Prochlorococcus marinus subsp. pastoris str. CCMP1986: one gene and its partner. The protein of the gene in region 2 binds, or shares a complex with, the protein of the main gene of each other region. Links are inferred from orthologs where the notes say so. Each region holds a gene or a part of one and is shown on either strand. Other genes may lie near its edges.

What was found. The genes of interacting proteins can lie anywhere in the genome.
Region 1: the proteins of hisH (region 2) and hisF are in contact, whole or in part, in a crystal structure (PDB 6RU0), measured with the Thermotoga maritima proteins. The link is inferred for Prochlorococcus marinus subsp. pastoris str. CCMP1986 from one-to-one orthologs. Residues at the interface, in WP_004080484.1 of Thermotoga maritima: Asn15, Arg18, Arg22, Arg117, Leu118, Pro119, His120, Met121, Gly122, Trp123, Asn124, Asn134, Gly135, Tyr136, Tyr138, Val140, Tyr158, Glu180, Lys181, Ser182, Ser183, Lys184, Ile185; in WP_004080486.1 of Thermotoga maritima: Met1, Leu2, Ala3, Arg5, Ser40, Glu41, Asp45, Glu46, Ala70, Glu71, Ile73, Asp74, Ile75, Pro76, Phe77, Asp98, Lys99, Ser122, Gln123, Glu161, Thr195, Leu196, Asn247, Arg249, Glu251.

What each region holds. Positions count from the first base shown.
Region 1 is NC_005072.1:408,172-412,016, forward strand. What follows is about bases 1-2,982. They hold hisF (imidazole glycerol phosphate synthase subunit HisF), read left to right. Parts: upstream 1-1,098; coding sequence 1,099-1,866; downstream 1,867-2,982. Other genes in these bases: chlG (chlorophyll synthase ChlG), read right to left, coding at 1-799; TX50_RS02315 (cytochrome b6f subunit PetP), read right to left, coding at 809-1,039; ubiE (bifunctional demethylmenaquinone methyltransferase/2-methoxy-6-polyprenyl-1,4-benzoquinol methylase UbiE), read left to right, coding at 1,903-2,604; TX50_RS02330 (DUF721 domain-containing protein), read right to left, coding at 2,613-2,982. Outside these bases: more of TX50_RS02330, read right to left, coding at 2,983-3,047; TX50_RS02335 (biotin--[acetyl-CoA-carboxylase] ligase), read left to right, coding at 3,171-3,845.
Region 2 is NC_005072.1:997,530-1,002,164, reverse strand. What follows is about bases 751-3,659. They hold hisH (imidazole glycerol phosphate synthase subunit HisH), read left to right. Parts: upstream 751-1,850; coding sequence 1,851-2,468; downstream 2,469-3,659. Other genes in these bases: TX50_RS05675 (RNA methyltransferase), read left to right, coding at 3,615-3,659; TX50_RS05680 (c-type cytochrome), read left to right, coding at 3,232-3,615; petG (cytochrome b6-f complex subunit V), read right to left, coding at 3,057-3,176; rsmD (16S rRNA (guanine(966)-N(2))-methyltransferase RsmD), read left to right, coding at 2,484-3,071; trxA (thioredoxin), read left to right, coding at 1,518-1,841. Also shown: more of TX50_RS05705, read left to right, coding at 146-750; more of TX50_RS05675, read left to right, coding at 3,660-4,364; bchI (magnesium chelatase ATPase subunit I), read left to right, coding at 4,628-4,635. UniProt on the Escherichia coli protein: IGPS catalyzes the conversion of PRFAR and glutamine to IGP, AICAR and glutamate. The HisH subunit catalyzes the hydrolysis of glutamine to glutamate and ammonia as part of the synthesis of IGP and AICAR.

The DNA.
Region 1 (3,845 bases), 590 kb from region 2 along the record:
CTAGTAAAACTAAAATTACTGATGCTAAATGTTGTCCAATAACAATTAATACGATAACCATTGCTAATTGAAAAATATCAATGAGACCAGCACTTATTCTACTAGCATTTTTAATTCCAAATATTACAGGTAACGAATTTAATCCTAGTTTTGAATCCCCTTCAACACTTTTGAAATCATTTATAACTGCTATTCCTAGTCCAGAAAGACTATAAGCAAGAGTTAGTAATGCTGTAACAATAGTTAATTTCCCAAATAAGGCTTGTCCCGCCCACCATGGGAGAGCTATATATGAAGCTCCTAAAGCATAATTTCCTAGCCATCCATTTTGCTTCAATTTTAAAGGAGGAGCAGAATAGATATAACTTACTAAAGACCCACCTAAAGCCAGAAGAAAGACAGAGGGGAAACTATGTTTTGCATATAAATCTAATAAAAAAGAGACTACTAAACCAGCAATAAGTAATACCCAAATTTGTATTTTTACTTCCTTAATCGAAATCTTTCCAGAAGGTATTGGTCTATTAGGTTCATTAATAGCGTCAATTTCTCTATCAAAAAAATCATTAATAGTTTGGGTATAACCTGCTAAAAGTGGTCCGCTCATGAGCATGCATGCTAGTGAGGCTAAAACATTACTTATTGTCCACTGAAAATTCCCGCTTGCTGCAGCTCCACAGATTACCCCCCATATCAAGGGGATCCATGTGATTGGCTTCATTAATTGTATACGTAGTTTCCAAATACTCGAAGTCTCTGAAGCCCCTTTAATTCCTAATAATTGTTTTGGATCATTCACTTTTAATATTTAACCTTTCTCAATTTCTTCAGGGAAAAACCAATTTTCCTCTCCATTTTGTAATTTAACAGTAATACCAATACTTCTACCATCGGTCATTTTATATCCAGTTGTTACAACTCTTGGGTTTGATGATATTTGATCAATTAGCTTTGCAGGTAATCTATCTTTAACTTTGTTAATGTTAATGTTAATTTTAACTTTACTACCAATTTTGGGTAATAATTTTGTTTCAGCCATAAAAGGTAAAATGGAAGCTATTATTCAAGATTAACAGCCTTTGGACAATTTTTATTAAAATGGTAGCTCTTCGTTTAATTCCTTGTTTAGATGTAGCTAATGGAAGGGTAGTTAAAGGTGTTAATTTTGTAAACCTTAGAGACTCTGGTGACCCTGTCGAATTAGCTTGTAAATACTCAGAAGCAGGAGCGGATGAATTAGTATTTTTAGATATAAGAGCTAGTGTGGAAAATAGAAAAACATTAGTTGATCTGGTCTCTAGAACAGCGAAATCAGTTAAAATTCCATTTACTGTTGGTGGTGGCATAAATTCGATCAACTCAATTAATGATCTTTTAAGAGCAGGAGCAGATAAAGTAAGTTTAAATTCTTCTGCAGTAAAAAATCCAGACATCATTTCCAAAAGCTCTACGAATTTTGGAACACAATGTATAGTTATTGCTATTGATGCAAGAAAAAAAATTACTAAATATAATGAATGGGAAGTTTATGTTAAGGGTGGACGAGAGAATACTGGTTTAGATGTAATAAGTTGGGCAAAAAAAGTTGAGGAATTAGGTGCTGGAGAAATTTTATTAACTTCAATGGATGGTGATGGGACACAAAATGGATACGACTTATTATTGACTCAAACAGTTGCAAATGCAGTTAATATTCCTGTGATTGCTTCTGGGGGTGCAGGCTCAGTAGAAGATATTTATGATGTTTTTACCAAAGGTAAAGCCTCTGCAGCACTTTTAGCATCTTTACTTCATGATAAAAAACTTACTATAGATGAAATAAAATCTTTTCTTATTGAAAAGAAACTACCAATAAGACCTAATTAAAAAAAATAATTTATCATTAATTAAAAATATTTAAATATGCGATATAAAAAAACTAATGAGGTTAAAAGTATTTTTAATAATATTTCTTGTAGTTATGACTTTTTAAATAGTTTGCTTAGTCTGGGATTACACAAATATTGGAAAAAGACATTAGTTGATTTATTAAAACCAATTAATGGGGAAAATTGGGCTGATTTATGTTGTGGAACTGGGGATCTATCATTTTTAATTTTTAAAAAAGTTAGGCCCAATGGAAGTGTTACTGGAATAGATAGTGCAAAAGAAATTTTAAATATTGCAAAGGAAAAGTCGAAATTGATTGAAAATAAATTTATCTCTTGGGAGATGCAAGATATCTTAGAAATAGATGAAGATTTAAAAAATTATGATGGAATTTGTATGTCTTATGGTTTAAGAAATTTAGTCAATGTAGAGGAAGGACTAAAAAAAGTCTTTAATCTTTTAAGTGATACGGGTAGAGCTGGGTTTCTTGACTTTAATCATTCTAAATTTAATTCTATAGCTGATTTGTTTCAAAAAATATATTTAAGATTTGTTGTGGTCCCAATTTCAAAAATTTTTAGATTAAGTAAAGAATATTCTTATATTGAAAAAAGTATAAAAAATTTTCCAAAGGGAAACGAACTTATGCTAATTGCAAAAGGAGTAGGGTTTAAGAAAGTTGAATATAGGACTATTTTTTTCAATCAAATGGGAATATTAATATTAGAAAAATAAAATTCATCTTAATTATTTTTTCTCCAACAAAAAGTACATTTCCCCCATCTTGATATCTCACCTTCTGGTGCAGGACTATTGCATATTTTGCAAATAACCATATTATTATTCTTTATTCTGCTCGGATGATTTTCCCAGACTGTTTTTGCATTGATCTCTTTTTTATCTAAGCTTTTGACTTCATAATTTTGAATTATCTTTATTTCATTTAAATTTATTCCAAATCCGCTAATACTCTCCTTTAATCTATGTTTGTTATAAATTAGTGCCTGCCTCCATTGTGGATTATTTACAGCAATAATAAGAGTCTTGTGTTCAATTTTTAAGGGCTTACATGCTTTAGATAATTCCAGACCAGTTAACTTTTCCCAATTCTCATTTAGTTTGGATAGTTTATCTAAGTCTTTCCATGATTTTTTGAAATTATCAATACAATTTCGCATTGATGATGGATATCTTTTATTCAATATTGGTAAATATCTTTTATTCAATTGATATAATTAGAGTTATAGGAGTTAAGATAATTTAATCTTGTCAAGATTGCCTGTTTTTTATATTAAGGATTTGTGAAAGTTTTAGGATCAGTAGCTAAGACCACATATTACTACAAAAAAATCCAAGGAGTTTATCCTAATTGGAAACTTCAATACAAATTAAAATGTAAAAGTACTGAATACGAACTAACAAATTGGCTCCAAGATTCTCCAATCAAAAGATATAAACCAAGAGCAATAGTAGCTAAAGAACAATTTTTAGGAACAGGTCAGAATTCAAGACGATGGATTTCTCCTAAAGGAGGAATATGGCTAAGTGCGGCTTATCCAATTTTTACCTCAAAATTTTCAAGTGAGATATTTAGTCTTTCATTCGCAATTAAGTTATGTGAAATGTTGAATAAGGAATCTATAAAAGTCGATTTAAAATGGCCAAATGATATTTTTTTTAATTCAAAAAAATTAATTGGATTTTTACCCAGAGTGATAACAAGAGGGAAAGAAATTATCTATTTAAGGATAGGTATCGGCATGAATTTTTTAAATAAAACTCCATTAGAGGGCATTGCTTTATCTGAAATACTTAATACCAAAAATATATGCGAATATTATTGGACTGCAAAAATACTTAAAACTATTCATGAGTCAGTCGAATGTAATGATAAAAAAGAATATATTATTAAAAATGCAAATAGATATCTTACAAAAAAACATTTACCTAGAGGTTATAACTCAAAAGATTGGGCA
Region 2 (4,635 bases):
GTCAGAATGAATAAAAAAAAGCTAATAATTAATTTTCAAATACTCACATTTATACACAAATAATAAAAAAACTCTTTTGTTTTTCAATAATTATTGGCTTATTACCCCTTTAGTTGTTAACTTAATCAGAATAAATAAAAAAATTGTGAATATTGAAATTGGTTTAAACAAAAAAGTTAGAAGAGCTTATGGTATTGATGAAATAGCGTTAGTTCCTGGGACTCGAACTCTAGATTATGATTTAACTAATCCTTCTTGGTCAATTGGGAATGTTAAAAGAGAAATTCCAATTATTGCGAGTGCAATGGATAGTGTGGTTGATGTAGATACAGCTGTAGAGCTTTCAGAGTTAGGAGCTCTTGGTGTTCTTAATATGGAGGGTATTCAAACTAGATATGAAAATCCAAAAGAAATATTAAGTCAAATCTCATCTGTTGGGAAAAGTGAATTCGTTCCTCTTATGCAAAAAATATATAGTGAACCTATAAAAGAAGATCTAATAATTAAAAGAATTAATGAAATTAAAGAAAAAGGAGGGATAGCCGCTTTAAGTGGTACTCCTCAAGCTGCTATTAAATTTAAAGAAATACTTGTCAAATCAAAAATAGATTTATTTTTTCTACAGGGAACAGTAGTTTCAACCGAGCATTTAGGTATGGAAGGAAAAGAGACGTTAAATATTAAAAGTCTATGTAAATCTTTAAAAATTCCCGTTGTTGCTGGAAACTGTGTAACTTATGAAGTTGCAGATCTACTTATGAAAGCAGGTGTAGCAGGCCTTATGGTGGGAATTGGTCCTGGAGCTGCATGTACTTCCAGAGGGGTTTTAGGCATCGGAATCCCTCAGGCAACAGCAATATCTGACTGCAGTTCAGCAAGAGATGATTATTTTGAAGAAACTGGACGTTATGTCCCCATAATTGCTGATGGAGGAATTATTACTGGTGGAGATATTTGTAAATGTCTTGCTTGTGGCGCTGATGCTGTAATGATTGGTTCCCCTATAGCCAAATCATCAAGTGCCCCAGGTAATGGATTTCATTGGGGAATGGCTACACCTAGTCCAATTTTACCAAGAGGTACAAGAATTGAGGTAGGCTCTACAGGTTCTTTAGAAAGAATCATAAAAGGACCGGCATTACTTGATGACGGGACACATAATTTAATTGGAGCTATACGGACATCCATGAGTACTCTTGGAGCTAAAAATATTAAAGAAATGCAAAAAGTAGAAATTGTTATTGCACCATCTCTCTTGACAGAGGGTAAGGTTTATCAAAAAGCCCAACGACTTGGAATGGGTAAATAACATAAAATCTAATCTCTTCATATGGAAAAAATTTCTATTTAGGAGTTATCATTAATACATGGGGGAAACCCCATACTCCTCACACACCAAATCGCCCGATTTATCGGGCTTTTTTAAGTCTGTTTTGTTACTTATATGTTTTTATCTGTAATGAAATCATCACTTAAAAGAATAGCTTGCTAAATTTTCTTAAAGGAATATCTAAATTATGTCATCAGCCCCCGCCGTAACTGATTCTTCATTCGACAAAGAAGTTTTGCAAAGTAATCTGCCAGTTTTAGTTGATTTTTGGGCTCCATGGTGCGGACCTTGCAGGATGGTCGCACCAGTAGTAGAGGAGATTTCGAAAGACTTTGAAGGTAAAATCAAAGTATTTAAATTAAATACAGATGAGAATCCAAATGTTGCAAGTCAATATGGAATCAGAAGTATCCCGACTTTAATGATCTTCAAAGGTGGTCAAAAAGTTGATACTGTTGTTGGAGCAGTACCAAAAGCGACTCTTTCAAGTACCTTATCAAAACACTTATAAAATAAGGTTTTGGCTAAAATAGGACTCATAGATTATGGGATGGGTAACATACATTCCGTAACAAAAGCCTTAGAAAGCCTTGAAGAAGAAATAATTTTAATAAAAAATAATCATCAAATAAAAGACTGTAAAGCATTAATACTTCCAGGAGTTGGTTCATTTGATCCTGCTATTAATAATCTCAGTAAAACAGAGTTAATAATTGATATTAAAAATTGGATTAAAAGTGGTAAATCATTTTTAGGGATTTGTCTTGGATTGCAATTACTTTTTGAATCAAGTGATGAAGGTACAATTAATGGACTTGGAATAGTAAAGGGCCAAATAAAAAAAATCCCTCAATTGTCTGATCAAAGAATCCCTCATGTTGGTTGGTGTGAACTTCTTCCTACAAGAAAAAATAGCTTATTAAAAGTGGATGAATTAAATAATTGGGTATATTTTGTTCATTCTTATCATGCGGTACCATCGAATAATAATTTAATAACTGCAAATGTTAGTTATGGTTCTGAAAAATTAACAGCAATGATAGAACGAGATAATTTAATGGCTTGCCAGTTTCATCCTGAAAAATCAGGGAAAACTGGTGAAAAACTTTTACGTCGATGGATTAAGAGTATTCAATAATTTGATTTGTGATATATGAAAACAAATTTGAGGTTAATTGGAGGACGAAGGCTTGAAAGCTCGAGAAATATTGATACTAGGCCAACAACCTTAATGGTTAGGGAAGCAATTTTTAATATTTTGAAAAATACTGTAGAAAATTCTAATTGGTTAGATTTATTTAGCGGAACAGGTGCTGTGTCCTGTGAAGCCTATAATCATGGAGCAAAAAAAATAGTTGCAATTGAAAAAAATAAAAACAATTCAAAAATATGTTTAAAAAATCTTCACTCATTGCAAAATATAGATAATCGAAAAAATGATATTGAAGTTATTTGCAAAGATGTATTAATTTGGACTAAGCCAAATACTGAGAGGAATATCTTCTCTTCAAATGATTTTAATAAAATAAAATTTGACTTTATCTTTTTAGATCCCCCATATAGAGCTAATTACCATGAATTAGTATTAAATCAAATATTTAATTGTAATTTTATAAAGAAAGGTACTATTGTTATCTGCGAACATTCATTAGATATGGATATTAAGACGAATATTCTCTGGAATATTTATGATGTTAGGACTTATGGTCAATCAAAATTGACTTTTTTAATCCATATCTAACATTCCTGATCCTCTCCTATATTGATTCCACGCGCTAACAAATAATCCTAGAAGGGTTATTGGAACTAATCCTAAAACTATTCCACATAAAAGAGGTTCAATCATTTGCTGGCATTTTTTTCATTTCTCATTCACAATTGTGACACAGAGACATTTTTTTGTGACAACATCTTCATCATCTGCAGCAGAAAAAACTTTGAAAACAAAAATCTGGAAACGGGTTTTTATTGTTTGTATGATTTTATTAATTAGTGGCTCTTTCTTTTATTTTAATCATGAAGAAAATAATACATATATTCTTAAAACTCTTGAACTCAACGGTTCTGTTAAAGAAGGAGATACTCTCTTTAAAATGAATTGTGTTGGATGCCATGGTATTACTGCTAGAGGATTAGTTGGACCAGATTTACAATCAATAACCATGCGTTTAAATGATGCAGAAATCATAAAACAAGTTATTGAGGGAGTTACCCCTCCTATGCCAAGTTTTGAAATTGATCCTCAAAACATGTCTAATTTATTAACGTATTTACATAGCTTGTAATAAATTTGAAGAAAAAAAGACTTAACTTGAACGTTGTATTGGTCGAACCAAATGGACCTTTAAATGTTGGAAGTATCGCAAGATTATGTTCTAATTTTGATGTTAATGAATTAAGGATTGTTTCTCCAAAATGTGATATTTTTTCCTTAGAAGCAAAAAAAATGGCTCTTAAAGGATATAGATATATTGATAATTGTAAAATTTTTAATAGCATTGAGCAAGCAATTTTTGATTGTGATTTGGTCATTGCCACGTTTGGAAGGATTGATTTAAGTAATGATATTGAATGTGAATCTCCTGAGGACATATCAAAATGGATTTCATCTTTTGTTGAGATTAATAATTTAGGTATTTTATTTGGAAGAGAGGATAGAGGATTAAGTAATAATGAATTACTTTTTGCACATAAGATTCTTAATATTAAAACTTCTCAAAACTATCCTTCTTTAAACCTCTCTCATGCAGTTTCAATAATCTTGTATGAATTAAATAAATCTTCAAAAAATAATGATAAGAAAGATTTACAAGTTTTAGACCTTGCGTCATCAAAACAAATTTATGAATCTTTTAAAGAAATAGAAGAAATGCTTATTAAAACTGGATATCTTTTGGAACATACAGCTAATTCAAAAATCAGTAAATTTAAAAAATTTTTATTAAAAGCGAAGACATCAAGTCATGATATTAATGTCTTGAGAGGAATCGTTCACCAAATTAACTGGTTTTTAAATAATTCAAAAGGCAAGTAAATTTATAAAGTTAAGTAAAAATTGATGAAAAGTTGATATTTTTTGTTAAACCTTTCTTTAAGATTGTAGTTTTAAACATATTCTAAACGTCAGATTTTAGGGTAAAAAATAAACTCTAAAAAATTAAATTAGATTAAGAAATAAATTTGTATATAAATAAGCTCAAATATAGTCAAAACGTTCAATTTAATTTGGATATTTACTAAAAACATTTTCTGAAGTATCATCTATTGATCATTCGAAAATAAAGTAAAACTAAAGCTGTGAATAG